DNA from 2 places in the Bradyrhizobium ganzhouense genome. Region 1 is predicted to be linked to the other one. Evidence: predicted binding sites of a transcription regulator. Region 1 holds the regulator's gene; the other holds the start of a gene.
What was found. The regulator HrcA, encoded in region 1, represses chaperone genes, less so after heat shock. The targets are predictions, from matches to a motif close to GTTAGCACTCNCNNNNNGNGAGTGCTAAC.
Positions count from the first base shown of each region.

Region 2: ACLFLU_RS27535 (co-chaperone GroES) is a predicted target of HrcA. The motif match lies at 3,128-3,156, and genes of this name have one in related genera.

Region 1 is NZ_CP181318.1:320,388-327,762, reverse strand. It holds gene dnaK (molecular chaperone DnaK) at 1-1,089, opposite strand, end outside; gene ACLFLU_RS01570 (hypothetical protein) at 1,488-2,426, shown strand; gene pncA (bifunctional nicotinamidase/pyrazinamidase) at 2,612-3,334, shown strand; gene grpE (nucleotide exchange factor GrpE) at 3,405-4,010, opposite strand; gene hrcA (heat-inducible transcriptional repressor HrcA) at 4,109-5,197, opposite strand; gene rph (ribonuclease PH) at 5,379-6,092, shown strand; gene rdgB (RdgB/HAM1 family non-canonical purine NTP pyrophosphatase) at 6,104-6,739, shown strand; gene hemW (radical SAM family heme chaperone HemW) at 6,726-7,375, shown strand, end outside.
Region 2 is NZ_CP181318.1:5,958,059-5,965,433, reverse strand. It holds gene ACLFLU_RS27550 (hypothetical protein) at 1-228, opposite strand, end outside; gene ACLFLU_RS27545 (hypothetical protein) at 218-961, opposite strand; gene groL (chaperonin GroEL) at 1,085-2,725, opposite strand; gene ACLFLU_RS27535 (co-chaperone GroES) at 2,771-3,085, opposite strand; gene ACLFLU_RS27530 (usg protein) at 3,477-3,764, shown strand; gene ACLFLU_RS27525 (cupin domain-containing protein) at 3,919-4,458, shown strand; gene ACLFLU_RS27520 (LysR substrate-binding domain-containing protein) at 4,590-5,510, opposite strand; gene ACLFLU_RS27515 (amino acid ABC transporter substrate-binding protein) at 5,672-6,592, shown strand; gene ACLFLU_RS27510 (threonine aldolase family protein) at 6,621-7,375, shown strand, end outside.

The DNA of each region.
Region 1 (7,375 bases):
GTCCGGGTTGACGCCCTTGTGCGGCTCCTTGCCGAACAGCTGCTTCACGACTTCCTGGACCTTCGGCATGCGCGACATGCCGCCGACCAGAACGACTTCGCCGATCTCACCGGCGGTGACGCCGGCGTCCTTCAGCGCCTTGCGGCAGGGCTCGACGGTCTTCTGGACGAGGTCGTCGACCAGCGCTTCGAACTTGGCGCGGGTGAGCTTCATCGTCAGATGCTTCGGGCCGGTCTGGTCCGCGGTGATGAAGGGCAGGTTGATCTCGGTCTGCGTCGTCGACGACAGCTCGATCTTGGCCTTTTCAGCCGCTTCCTTCAGGCGCTGCAACGCGAGCTTGTCGTTGCGCAGGTTGATGCCCTGCTCCTTCTGGAACTCGTCGGCCAGATAGCCCACGAGGCGCATGTCGAAATCTTCGCCGCCGAGGAAGGTGTCGCCGTTGGTCGACTTCACCTCGAACACGCCGTCGCCGATTTCGAGAATGGAGATATCGAACGTGCCGCCGCCGAGATCGTACACGGCGATCGTGCCGGTCTTGGTCTTGTCCAGACCATAGGCCAGCGCCGCCGCGGTCGGCTCGTTGATGATGCGCAGCACTTCAAGGCCCGCGATCTTGCCGGCGTCCTTGGTCGCCTGGCGCTGGGCGTCGTTGAAGTAGGCGGGAACGGTGATGACGGCCTGGTCGACCTTCTGGCCGAGATGGGCTTCCGCGGTCTCCTTCATCTTCTGCAAGATGAAGGCCGAGACCTGCGAGGGCGAGTAGGTCTGGCCGTCGGCCTCGACCCAGGCGTCGCCGTTGGAAGCCTTCACGATCTTGTACGGAACGAGCTTCTTGTCCTTCTCGACCATCGGGTCGTCGTAGCGGCGGCCGATGAGGCGCTTCACTGCGAAGAACGTCCGCTCTGGGTTGGTCACGGCCTGGCGCTTGGCAGGCTGGCCGACGAGGCGCTCACCGTCGTCCGTCACGGCGACGATCGAAGGCGTCGTGCGCATGCCTTCGGAATTCTCGATGACTTTGGCGTTCTTGCCATCCATTACGGCGACGCACGAATTCGTGGTGCCGAGGTCGATCCCAATGACCTTTCCCATGGTCCTGATATCCTTGTTTTTGCGGCAGGTTGGCTGGGCCCAGAAGGCACCCGAACCGAAACCCCCTAAGATCAAACATTCGCGATATTGCGATGGTTGACGCTCATATAGGAGGGGGGGAGGGGCCCGCAAGGACCGAACGCAAGTTTCGGCCGTGAAAACATTGGGTTTTGGAAGATCATATCCGGGCGCAACCGCCCTTGCGGGTGAGGAAATATTAACAGGTTCGGCGATCCGCCAGCCCCCGCCGCCGTGATGGGCCCGGCCCTGTTACCGGCGCGCCAAACCCGCTAAAAGGCCGACCGGCCGGACAGCCTCGTCATGGGGCTGCTTCGCGCGACAAAGCGGCCCAATCGCCGACCATTGAACGGCCTCAATGTGAACCAATCAGAGTGCCCATGAAGCTGACCCGCCCCCTCGCCGCGCTCGCCCTCCTCGTTGCCACGGCACTTCCGGCGTTCGCCGCCGATGCGGTCTTCCCGCCTGGCTTGCGCCTCGGCATGGTGCCGCTGGTCGGGCTGAACACGGCAAAAACCTTTCCGGGCTTTGAGAGCGAGGACGGCAGCGTCAAGGTGCTGATCACCGAGCTGCCGCCGGCCGCCTATGGCGAGGTTGTGGGCGCCTTCAACGCCAATCCGGCCGGCAACAACGGCGTCAAGCCGGACAAGATCGAGACGCAAGCGGGCCTTGCCTATTTCACCACCGAGAGCGGCAAGGCCGGCACGACCCCGGTGAAGCGCTATTCGATGATCGTGCCGGGCACCGGCTTCTCCGGCTATGTCGCGGTGCAGGTCCCCGAGAACGCGTCGAAGATCTACACCGACGAGGCGGTGCGGCAGATGTTTGCGACCGCCGCCACCCGCAAGGAGGTGTCGGCTGACGAGCAGATCGGGCTGATGCCGTTCAAGATCACCGATCTCGCCGGCTTCAAGGACATCCGCACGCTGGTGCCGGGCTCGAGCCTCATCCTGGCCGACGGCAACGAGAGCTCGGGCTATGAATCGAAGCCGTTCATCATCCTCGGCCTGATCGGCGCGACCCCGCAGCAGGCCGACGACCGCGCCCGCTTCGCCCAGGAGGCCGCGCTCCAGATCCCCGGCGTGCGCGAGTCCCGCGTCACCATGTCCGAGCCGATCCGCATCAACGGCCAGCCGGGCTTTGAGACCCGGATCGACGGCGTCAGCGGCAAGGACAAGACGCCGGTGACCGTGGTGCAGTGGATCCGCTTCGGCGGCGGCACCTCGCTGCGCATCATCGCCAGCGCCCCGCGCGACCAGTGGCCCGACGCCTTCACCCGCTTCCGCGCTGTGCGCGACGGCATCCAGCCGAAGGGTTAGGCGCGCTCGTCCCACAAACTCGGTGTCGTCCCGGCCTAGTGCGCAATTGCGCACTAGGCCGGGACGACGAGATAAGGAGCACGCCCAAGCCCTGACCAAAGCCGGCTGCATTTTCGGGCTTTTGTTCGTACACGAACGGAATTAGGCTTTGCCTCCATTGGATCAACCTTGAGGGGAGGCGGACGATGCTGGATCGACGACAAATCTTGGCGGCGCTGGGGACCACGGCGCTCGCGAGCCTTGCTCCATCAGCACTTTTCGCAGCGGCCACGATCAAGCCGGATGACACCTCCGCGCTGCTCGTGATCGACGTCCAAAACTGCTTCCTGCCGGGCGGCAGCCTCGCGGTGAAGGAAGGCGAGCAGGTCGTGCCCGTCATCAACAGAATCGCGAAAGCGTTTTCGAACGTGGTGATGACGCAGGACTGGCACACGCCCGGCCACGTCTCGTTCGCGTCAGTGCATTCCGGCAAGAAGCCGTTCGAGACCATCGACCTGCCCTATGGCAAGCAGGTGCTGTGGCCCGACCATTGCGTGCAGGGCACCGACGGCGCCTCGCTCTCGAAGGACCTCTCGATCCCGCAAGCCGAGCTCATCATCCGCAAGGGCTTTCACAAGGACGTCGACAGCTATTCGGCGTTCCTCGAAGCCGACGGCAAGACCTCGACCGGCCTTGCCGGCTATCTGAAGGGCCGCAAGATCAAGCGCGTGTTCGTTGCGGGTCTCGCAACGGATTTCTGCGTCGCCTGGACCGCGCTCGACGCGCGCAAGGCAGGCTTTGAGGTCTATGTCGTGGAAGACGCCTGCCGCGGCATCGACAATCAGGGCTCGCTCGCAAAAGCCTGGGCTGACATGGCCAAGGCCGGCGTGAAGCGGATTCAGTCTGCTGATATCGCGGTCAGCGCGTAAGGCGCGCACGTCTGACAAACCCTCAAGGCGAGGAGACGCGCGCGAGCGCGCTCCTCGGGATGAAGATCAATCAGTTCGCTTCGTTGCTGTTCGCCGCGGGCGCCGCCTTCGCGCCACCCTTGGCGACGCCGACCAGCGCCGGGCGCAGCACGCGCTCGCCGATGGTGTAACCGGCCTGCATGACCTGAACGACGGTGCCTGCCGGCACCGACGCATCCGGCACCTCGTACATCGCCTGCTGGAAGTTCGGATCGAACTTCTGCCCCTGCGGATCGAACTTCTTCACGCCGTGCTTTTCCAGCGCGTTGAGCAGCGAGCGCTCGGTGAGCTCGACGCCCTCGATCAAAGCGGTCATGCCGGGATCGGCCGCAGCGCGGGTCTCGGCCGGAACGGCGTCGAGCGCGCGCTGGAGATTGTCGGCGATGTCGAGCACGTCGCGGGCAAAGCCGGTGACGCCGTAGAGCTTGGAGTCAGCGACCTCCTTGGCGGTGCGCTTGCGCAGATTTTCCATCTCGGCCAACGTCCGCAGCATGCGGTCGCGCGCCTCGGCGGCTTCCTTCTGCAGCAATTCCACCGAACCCGGCTCGGGATCGTCGGGCATGATGTAGGGTTTCGACACCACGGGCTCGCCGGTCGCGGCAGTCGTGTCTTCGGGTTGCCGGTCTCGATCGGTCATCGGCTCTCTTTTCAAACTCGTCTTACGGGATTTTGCTGGCCCGGATATCGTGCTTCGGGCGCTGAAAATCAAGCGCCCGTGATCGCCTCAAATGCCGGTCAGCCCCCCAGCAGGCGACTGACGATGCGGGCGGCGTAGTCCACGGTCGGGATGACGCGGGCATAATTCAGCCGCGTCGGCCCGATCACGCCCAGAACGCCGACGATGCGGCCGGCGGCATCACGATAGGGCGAGATGATGGTGGAGGAGCCCGACAGCGAAAACAGCTTGTTTTCGCTGCCGATGAAAATCCGCACGCCTTCGGCGGTTTCGGCGCGCCCGAGCAGGTCGATTACGCCGCGCTTGGTCTCGAGATCGTCGAACAGCAGGCGAACACGCTCGAGATCCTCCAGCGCGTGCAGATCTTCCAGCAGATTGGCGTGGCCGCGGACGATGAGCTGGCGGTCCTCGTTCTCGCCGCCGGACCAGCTCGCAATCCCGGCCGAGATCACCTTCTGCGTCAATTGATCGAGCTCGGCGCGAGCCTCTGCGAGCGCGGTTTCCAGCTCGAGCCGCGCCTCGGCGAGCGTCCGGCCGCGGATCCGCGAATTGAGGAAATTGCCGGCTTCGGTGATGGCCGAGGAGGGAACTCCCGGCGGCAGCGCCAGCACGCGGTTTTCGACCTGGCCGTCTTCGCCGACCAGGATCACCAGCGCCTTCTCTGGTTCCAGCCGCACGAATTCGATGTGTTTCAGCCGCGTATTCGATTTCGGCGTCAAAACGACAGCAGCGGTGCGGGTAAGACCCGACAGCCGCGTCAGCGCCTGATCGAGCGCCGCCTCGACCGACTGCGCCTGGCCGACGGAGGTCAGCTGGCTCTGGATCGACTGCCGCTCGGCCTCGTTGAGATCGCCGACCTGCATCAACGCGTCGACGAAGAATCGCAAGCCGAGTTCCGTCGGCAGCCTGCCGGCGGACGTATGCGGGGCATAGATCAGGCCGAGCTGTTCCAGATCGGCCATGACGTTGCGGACCGAGGCCGGCGATAGCGGCATCGCGATCAGCCGCGAGATGTTGCGCGAGCCCACCGGCTCGCCGGTGGCGAGGTAACTTTCGACAATTTGACGAAAGATGTCGCGGGAACGCTCGTTGAGCTGGGCGAGGCCTGCGCGCGGCGCGATCAGATGGATCGGATCGTGATGGGCCACAGACGGTAACTCCTCTCAGATACTCATAATTTGTCCATCCCTGAGGGTTCTGACAAGCGTGGCGTTTGCGGGGTGGAAAACCGGGGGTGAAAAAGCCTTGTCCTTTCCCCTTGCCGCCCACCCTCACCCCACCTACAAGCACCGCGAATAGCCCTTACCTGCGAGTTTTGGAGGATTTCCCATGCGGCCAAGCCGCCGTGCGCCCGACGAATTGCGCCCCGTGACGCTTGAGCGTGGCGTGGTCAAGTATGCGGAAGGCTCCTGCCTCGTGAAATTCGGCGACACCCATGTGCTGGTCACCGCCACGCTGGAAGACCGCCTGCCGCCCTGGCTGAAGGGCCAGGGCCGCGGCTGGGTCACCGCCGAATACGGCATGCTGCCGCGCGCGACCTCCGAACGCACCCGCCGCGAAGCTGCCGCAGGCAAGCAGAGCGGCCGCACCGTCGAGATCCAGCGCCTGATCGGGCGTTCGTTGCGCACCATCGTCGATCTCGAAGCGCTCGGCGAGCGCCAGATCACGGTCGATTGCGACGTGCTCCAGGCCGACGGCGGCACCCGCACCGCCTCGATCACCGGTGCCTGGGTCGCGCTCGCCGACTGCATCAACTGGATGAAGACGCGCAACATGATCAAGGCCAACGTGATGCGCGACAACGTCGCCGCGATCTCCTGCGGCATCTATCAGGGCAAGCCGGTGCTGGATCTCGACTATGCCGAGGATTCCGAAGCCGAGACCGACGCCAATTTCGTCATGACCGGCGATGGCCGCATCATCGAGGTGCAGGGCACCGCAGAACGCGAGCCGTTTACGCAGGACGAGTTCCTGGCGCTGATCGCCTTGGCGCAAAAAGGCATCGCGCGCCTCGTGGACTTGCAGAAACTCGCTGTCGCGTAGTCAATAGGCCCATGCACCGCCGAATCACCGGAAAGCTCGTCATCGCGACCCACAATCCCGGCAAGCTCGCCGAGATGAAGGAGCTGCTCGCGCCTCACGGCATCGAGGTGGTATCGGCCGGCCAGCTCGGCCTGCCCGAGCCCGAAGAGACCGGCAACGACTTCCGCAGCAATGCCGCGATCAAGGCGATGGCGGCGGCGCAGGCGACCAAGCTTCCTGCTTTCGCCGATGATTCCGGCATCGTGGTCGATGCGCTCGACGGCGCGCCCGGCATTTTCTCCGCACGCTGGGCTGGTCCGAGCAAAGATTTTGCTGCCGCGATGGCACAGATCGAACGCCTGTTGCAGGAGCGTGGCGCCACCACGCCCGACAAGCGCAAATCGCATTTCGTCTCGGCGCTCTGCGTCGCCTGGCCTGACGGTCATCTCGAAGAGGTCGAGGCCCGCGTCGACGGCACGATGGTCTGGCCGCCGCGCGGCACCGCCGGCTTCGGCTACGATCCGATGTTCCTGCCGGATGGTTACGACCGCACCTTCGGCGAGATGACCAGCATCGAGAAGCACGGCCTGCCGCCGCTCGGCCTCGGCCTGTCGCACCGCGCCCGCGCCTTCGTGAAACTGGCGGAGATCTGCCTTGAGCCGCGCTAAGGAAGCCTTCGGCGTCTACGTGCACTGGCCGTTCTGCCTGTCGAAGTGCCCCTATTGCGACTTCAACAGCCACGTTCGCCACGCCGCGATCGACGAAACGCGCTTTGCATCCGCCTTCGCCCGCGAGATCGAAACGACCGCACAGCGCTCGCCCGGCCGCGAGGTCACCTCGATCTTCCTCGGCGGCGGTACGCCCTCGCTGATGCAACCGGCAACCGTCGGCGCCGTGCTCGACGCCATCGGCAAGCACTGGAAAGTTGCCAACGACGTCGAAGTGACGCTCGAGGCAAACCCGACCAGTGTCGAAGCTACGCGTTTTGCCGGTTATCGCGCCGCCGGCGTCAACCGCGTCTCGCTCGGCGTGCAGGCGCTCGACGACGCCTCGCTGAAAGCGCTGGGCCGCCTGCACAGCGCGCGCGAAGCGCTCGATGCCGTCGCGATCGCGCGCCGCTCATTCGATCGCTATTCGTTCGACCTGATCTACGCCCGCCCGGACCAGACGCCGGCAATGTGGGCCGATGAGCTGCGGCTCGCCATCGATGAGGCGGCCGAGCATCTGTCGCTCTATCAGCTCACCATCGAGGAAGGCACGCCGTTCTTCGGCCTGCACCAGGCCGGCAAATTGAAGACGCCGGA
Region 2 (7,375 bases), 3.3 Mb from region 1:
ACCTGGTACGAGGCATCCCACACATTGCGAGATCGCCTGATCGGCGACTTGGTCATGCTTCTGACAGACGATGGATACGGAAAATTGCTTCTTGTTCGAGAAGTTCGAACTTGCCAGCTCCTGTTTTGTCGACATTCCCACGTCCAGCAGCGATGTGCCGAACGGAGACCACTTGCAGGGATCGTCTCCATCCAGAGTCAAATAATAGAATGGAATCTTAGGCGTCATCGTACCTCCGCCCGCCAATCCGTTTGAGTACCTGAATTAGGGAGTCATTGCCTTCGCTCAGGTCTTGCAGAAAATCGTCATGATTGACCATTTCACTTCTCGCCAGAAAGCCTTGCAGCGACTTGATGGCCTTCTCCACGAGAGTTTGATTTACAGTCTCCGGGGCGGCTTTCTTCAGTTCATCGCTGAGCTTCTTTACTTCCTCAACGAGTTCCTTCCGTCGCGACGAGAACGAACTGTCGGAGATGGGGGTCTGCAAGCACGATTGGGTCTTCTGCTCGATGCGTCGCCGGACCGCGCCAAGAGCTCCAAGATCGACGCCCCCGGATTGAATGACGCGTCCCGTGAACATCAACGAACCGAGTGCGCCCGTCGCCGCCTGGAATAGGGATTTCATTTCGATTGTCTTGGACGTGAGATAGAGCGACAGGGAGACGATTACCAAGGTCGTTACAAAGCAGGGCAGTAGTGCCGCGTAGATGGAGATGTAATCCGATCGCGCGGAATAAACGCAAAAAACCAGACAGAGTGCGAGAAGGACGATGACCATCCAGGAAGCCAGATTTCCGGCATTCTTTGCGACGATCGAATTGAACAAGCCGAACAGGTCTATTGCATTGACCAATCCGGTAGCAGCGACCGCGAGGAATAGCAGTACGAGCAGCGGACCGATGAGCTTCCACTCGGGCCGGTAGGGAAACCAGATAATCTCGTGGATACGGGTCTTATACACTTCAATATACGTCCCGTCTGCAATCGACGCGAACGTAGCGCAACTCTTGCGCGAGTTCAACAAAAGCAAAGAGGCCCGGTTTGCCGGGCCTCTTCAAGTTCATTACTGGTGTGGTTGAGCGACTTAGAAGTCCATGCCGCCCATGCCGCCGCCCGGGGGCATCGCGGGACCTGCGCCGCCCTTCTTGGGCAGCTCGGCGACCATGGCTTCCGTGGTGATCAGCAGGGCCGCAACCGAGGCTGCGTTCTGGATCGCGGTACGGACCACCTTGGTCGGGTCGATGATGCCCTTCTTGACGAGGTCGCCGTATTCACCGGTCTGGGAGTCGAAGCCGAAAGCGTAGGCCTTGTTCTCCAGCACCTTGCCGACGATCACCGAGCCGTCTTCACCGGCGTTGATCGCGATCTGGCGAGCGGGCGCGGAGAGCGCCTTGCGCACGATCTCGACGCCGGTCTTCTGGTCGTCGTTCTTGGTGCGCAGGCCCTTGAGCTGCTCGGAAGCACGGAGCAGGGCGACGCCGCCGCCCGGGACGATGCCTTCCTCGACAGCCGCGCGGGTCGCATGCATCGCGTCATCAACGCGATCCTTGCGCTCCTTCACCTCGACCTCGGTCGCGCCGCCGACGCGGATCACCGCGACGCCGCCCGCGAGCTTGGCGAGACGCTCCTGGAGCTTCTCACGGTCGTAGTCCGAGGTGGTTTCCTCGATCTGCGCCTTGATCTGGGCCACGCGCGCCTCGATGTCGGCCTTCTTGCCGGCGCCGTTGACGATCGTGGTGTTCTCCTTGTCGATCATCACCTTCTTGGCGCGACCGAGCATGTTGAGCGTGACGTTCTCGAGCTTGATGCCGAGATCTTCCGAGATCGCCTGGCCGCCGGTCAGGATCGCGATGTCCTGCAGCATGGCCTTGCGGCGATCGCCGAAGCCCGGAGCCTTGACGGCCGCGACCTTCAGACCACCGCGCAGACGGTTCACAACGAGCGTGGCCAGAGCCTCGCCTTCGACGTCCTCGGCGACGATGACCAGCGGCTTGCCGGTCTGCACCACGGCCTCGAGCAGCGGGAGCAGCTCGTTCAGCGAGGAGAGCTTCTTCTCGTTGATGAGGATGTAGGCGTCGTCCATCTCAACGCGCATCTTGTCGGCGTTGGTGACGAAGTAGGGCGAGATGTAGCCGCGGTCGAACTGCATGCCCTCGACGACGTCGAGCTCGGTCTCGAGCGACTTGGCTTCCTCGACGGTGATGACACCCTCGTTGCCGACCTTCTTCATGGCGTCGGAGAGGAACTTGCCGATCTCGGCATCGCCGTTCGCCGAGATGGTGCCGACCTGGGCAATCTCGTCGTTCGAGGTGACCTTCTTGGAGTTCTTGACGAGGTCCGCGACCACGGCTTCGACCGCGAGGTCGATACCGCGCTTGAGGTCCATCGGGTTCATGCCGGCGGCAACCGACTTGGCGCCTTCCTTCACGATCGCGGCCGCGAGCACGGTCGCGGTGGTGGTGCCGTCGCCGGCCGCGTCAGCGGACTTGGAAGCGACTTCGCGCACCATCTGCGCGCCCATGTTCTCGAACTTGTCCTCGAGCTCGATCTCCTTGGCGACGGTGACGCCGTCCTTGGTGATGCGGGGAGCGCCGAACGACTTGTCGAGCACGACGTTGCGGCCCTTCGGACCGAGCGTGACCTTCACCGCGTTGGCGAGGATGTCGACGCCGCGCAGCATCTTGTCGCGCGCTTCAACCGAGAATTTGACTTCTTTGGCTGCCATGTGGATTTTTTCCTTGAGGGTTTGACTGGAGGGAGGGAGGGGCCGTTAGGCCGCCTTCTTCTTGGAAGCGGGGACGTCGAGGACGCCCATGATGTCGCTTTCCTTCATGATCAGCAGATCGACGTTGTCGATCTTGACCTCGGTGCCGGACCACTTGCCGAACAGCACGCGGTCGCCGACCTTCAGGTCGATCGGGATCAGCTTGCCGGCTTCGTCGCGGCCACCCGGGCCAACAGCGACGACTTCACCCTGCGAGGGCTTTTCCTTGGCAGTGTCGGGGATGATGATGCCGCCGGCAGTCTTCTCTTCTGCGTCGATGCGCTTGACCACGACGCGGTCGTGAAGCGGACGGAATTTCATGCAGCTCTCCTAAGCATTTGCACGAGTTGATGATTTTTGGGCGTTAGCAGTCTGTGCCAGCGAGTGCTAGCACAGGCGAGGCTGAAATAGGACAGGAATTTTGCGGGGGCAAGGGCTTCTAGCAGAAAATTCGGCACTCTGAAGGCCCGGCTGCCAAAATCTCTTTACCATCGTTAACCGAGCTTGGGAGGCGTCTTGGGGCCGTATTAGCACGGAGCCGTCTCTGCTGCTAAAGCATTGAATTTCAACAGCTTGTTAAACTTTTGGGCTTGAGATGGGTTGTCAGTTTGCGTCACATTTCTCGCATGTGAGCGCATCTCCACCGGGTGGCTCGTAAGCGGCGTACCGGACCAAGCCACCCCCTGAATGCGCTCCTGCAAAGGAGGTTGGCATGGGATTGCAGGTTGGGGCCGTTTCCGAGGATTTCCGGAAACAGTTGCTGGGCTACGGGCTGACGACGGCCCAAATTCTCTACCGGATGCCGGATCACCCGTCGCTGCTTCAGACCTATGTCTGGCAGAACTACGACATGTTTCCGAAATTCCCGGCGCTTACCGACTTCCTGGCGTTCTGGACCGAGAAGCTCGACGGTCCGCTGCATTCGGTGACGGTGGCGCATTCCAAGCTGATCAAGCCGGCCGAACTCCGCGCTGTGGACGGCGTGTTTCGGCTGAATTGAAGCGGGCAGACGGCGCGTAGGGTGGATTAGCGAAGCGTAATCCACCAACTTCGTTCCGCACTTGCCGAAGCATGGTGGGTTACGCTGACGCTAACCCATCCTACGAAGCTGTTTCCGTGTTAGCCTCCTCGCATAACAACAGGGGAGGCCGCCCATGGCCAAGAAAGCAAAATCGCGCAGCGCAGCCCAGACCGCGGCGAAGAAGCGGAGCGGCGCAAAGACCGCCGCGAGATCATCCGCACGCAAGGCGGTGAAGTCGAAGGCGCGCACAACAGCGGCCAAGGCCGCCGCCAAGAAACCCGCCCGCCCCAAGCAGCGCATCGCGATCAGCCATCACCGCGAGGAAGATTTCAAAGCCGACGGGCTGCGTGCCTACGCAAAATACCGCGACCTCGGCATTGCAGCTGCAAGCCACGGCCTCGCACAAGCGCATGTGATCCGGCTGCAAGGCCCCTGCAATCCGGACGAAGTGTCGAAGCTGCACTTCCACGACGTCGAATTCCAGATGGTCTACGTCCTCAAGGGCTGGGTGAAGACCTACATGGACGGGGAGGGCGAGACCTTGATGAAGGAAGGCAGCGCCTGGACCCAGCCGCCGAAGATCAAGCACATGATCTTGGACTACTCGGATGACGTCGAACTGCTGGAGGTGATTTTGCCGGCGGAGTTCAAGACGGTGGAGTTGAAGGCTTAGAGATTCCCGTTCGCAATGACGGGGCTCTTGTAGCCCGGATGGAGCGAAGCGAAATCCGGGAAAGTCTCTCCGCGGAGAAGGCGGCCCCGGATTGCGCTTCGCTCCATCCGGGCTACGCAGCTAACGGCCGGCTACCGCTCAAGGTAACCCAATTCTTCACTCATGATCGTGCGAGCATATTTGCCAAAAGCATCGATCAACCGGCCGCGCGCGGCATAGGGTGGATAGAGCAGCGCGATCGTCACGGGGACAGCAGGATTGAACGGGCGCGTAATCAGAGCCGCACCAGCGCTTTCGTCATGCGCGGCAATCGGGTTGATGATGCTGATGCCAAGACCCGCCGCGACCAGGGCACAAACGGATGCGCCCAGGTCGGTCTCGGCAACGACGCGGCGCGTCACGTCAGCCTGCGTGAAGATCGTATCGATGCGATCATGGAGCGGACTCCCCGTGGCAAAGGAGATGAAGGCCTCATTGGCGAAATCGGCGGGGCGCAGCGTCTTCTTCTGCGCAAGACGATGCGCCTTCGGCATGATCGCGACGCAACGGGTCTTGAGCACCGGTTCGACATGCACCCCCGCAACCTCGCCGTAGAGCATGGCGAGCCCGGTGTCGCAGAGCCCGGAGCTGACCCAGTCGTGCACGGCGCTCGCCGTGCCGGAACGGATCGAGATCATCACATGCGGATAGTCCATTTTGAAACGCGCCGCGATGCGCGTCAGCAGGCCGCCGGCCAGGCGCGGCATCGCCGCAACGCTTAGCCGACCCATACCGAACGAGCGGATGCTGGCTGCGCTGGCCTCCAGCCCCGCCAAGCCGATGAAAGTCTTCTCCACCTCCTGGAAGAAGCGCGAACCGTCCACGGTCGGGCGGAGGCGGCCGCCACTGCGGTCGAACAGCGGGAATTGCGTGATCGCTTCCAACTGTCCGATCAGGCGGCTGATCTGGGGCTGCGAGGTGTGCATGCGCAAAGCCGCCTGCGTCATCGATCCCGTCACGAAGACCGCCCGAAAAGCCTCCACATGCTTCAGGCCCATGCGCCTGGTGGCCATATCAAATCCGTATAGGAGAGTGTGAAACTGGAATTTCATCAGATCGGGCTTTTGGACGATAGTCCAGAGCATGAATCCGTTCGCACGGAGCAGCCCGTCGTTGCTCACCCACCGCGCACGGCGTCACGGACATTCGCCAAGAGAGGCAAGAGAGGGACAAGATGAAAGCGACAACGATCACGGCACTCGCCACGGCGACCGTCGCTGTCCTTCTTTTTTGCAACGAGGCCATGGCCCAGGGGGCGAGCAGGCTGGACAAGATCCGTGAGAGCGGCTCGATCACATTGGGGTATCCCGAGACCTCGGTGCCCTTCGCCTATCTCGACGGTAACCAGAAGCCGATCGGCTATACCGTGGAGATCTGCGAACACGTGGTGCAGGCGATCAAGACGGCCCTCAAGCTTCCCAAGCTCGAGACTCGCTACAACCCCATCACCTCGGCGACGCGCATTCAGCTGCTCGCTAACGGTACGATCGATCTCGAATGCGGCAACACGACCAATAATCTCGAGCGGCATAAACTTGCCGCCTTTGCTCCCACCACCTTCGTTGCGCAGGTCGTCCTCGTCGCGCGCAAGGATGGCGGGGTCGATGTCAATGACCCGGCTTCGTTTCGCGGCAAGGCTATCTCCGCCCAGGCCGGCGGCCAGACTTTCAAGGTGATTACGCTGATCAACGCCAAGAGCAATCTTGGCATCACGGTCGTGCCGGCCAAGGACACCGCCGAGACCTTCTTGTTGGTGTCGACGGGCCGGGTGGCCGGCTCAGCCAACGATGACGGTCTCGCCTATGCCACGGTCGCCTCGTCCAGGACGCCGGATGACTTCTTGATCGGTAGCAAGGGTCTCGAGATGGCGCCTTACGGCATCGTCGAACCCAAAGATGATCCTGCTTTCAAGAAGGTGGTCGACGACGCCGTGATCGACCTGATCAAGAGCGGACAGATTGCGGCGCTGTACGACAAATACTTCAATTCACCAATTCCGCCGCATGGCCTCAACCTGAAATTTCCGATGAGCGCCGCCCTCAAGCGCGCGCTGGCCAATCCGACCGATTCCGGCGACCCGGCAGTCTACGAATGACGCGGCAAGCGCTCTGAAGGTTCTCGCAATGGCACAACACGACACGAGTCCGGCGGGCGCGGGGTTGCCACCTGTCGACCTGCGCAGCGATACGGTCACCAAGCCGACCGAAGCGATGTATGCCCGCATGGCCTCGGCGCCGCTCGGCGATGACGGGCTGGACGGTGACCCCACGGTGCGGGAGTTGGAGGCCGTCGCGGCGGCGGCGTTGGGCAAGGACGCCGGCCTGTTTGTGCCGAGCTGCACCATGGCCAATCTGCTGGCGACGCTGGCGCAGTCGCAGCGCAGCGAACAGATCGCGTTGGAAGCGAATGCCCATATGTACACCTCCGAACGAGGGGCGGCGACGTTTACAGGGCAGTTCTACCTCGCCATTGCCGGTACCGACGGCGCGATGGACCTGAATTTGCTGGAAGACGCCTTGCAGGGCGAAGGGCTCAAGCTCAAGACCGCCCTTGTCGCGATGGAGACATCGCACAATAACGCAAGCGGCGCAGTGCTACCGCTGGAGCATATGCAGGCCGTGCACGCCATGGCCTCGGCCCGCGGCGTCCCGGTGCATCTCGACGGCGCGCGGCTCTTCAACGCCGCGGTCGCGCTTGAAACGACGCCGGCCGAGGTTGCGAAGCACTGCGACACGGTCTCCCTGTGTCTGTCGAAGGGCCTGAGCGCGCCGGCAGGTGCCGTGCTCGCCGGGCCGCGCGACGTGATCGACCGAAGCCGCAGGTTTCGCCGCATGCTGGGAGGCACGCAGCGCCAGATCGGTATCCTGGCCGCAGCAGG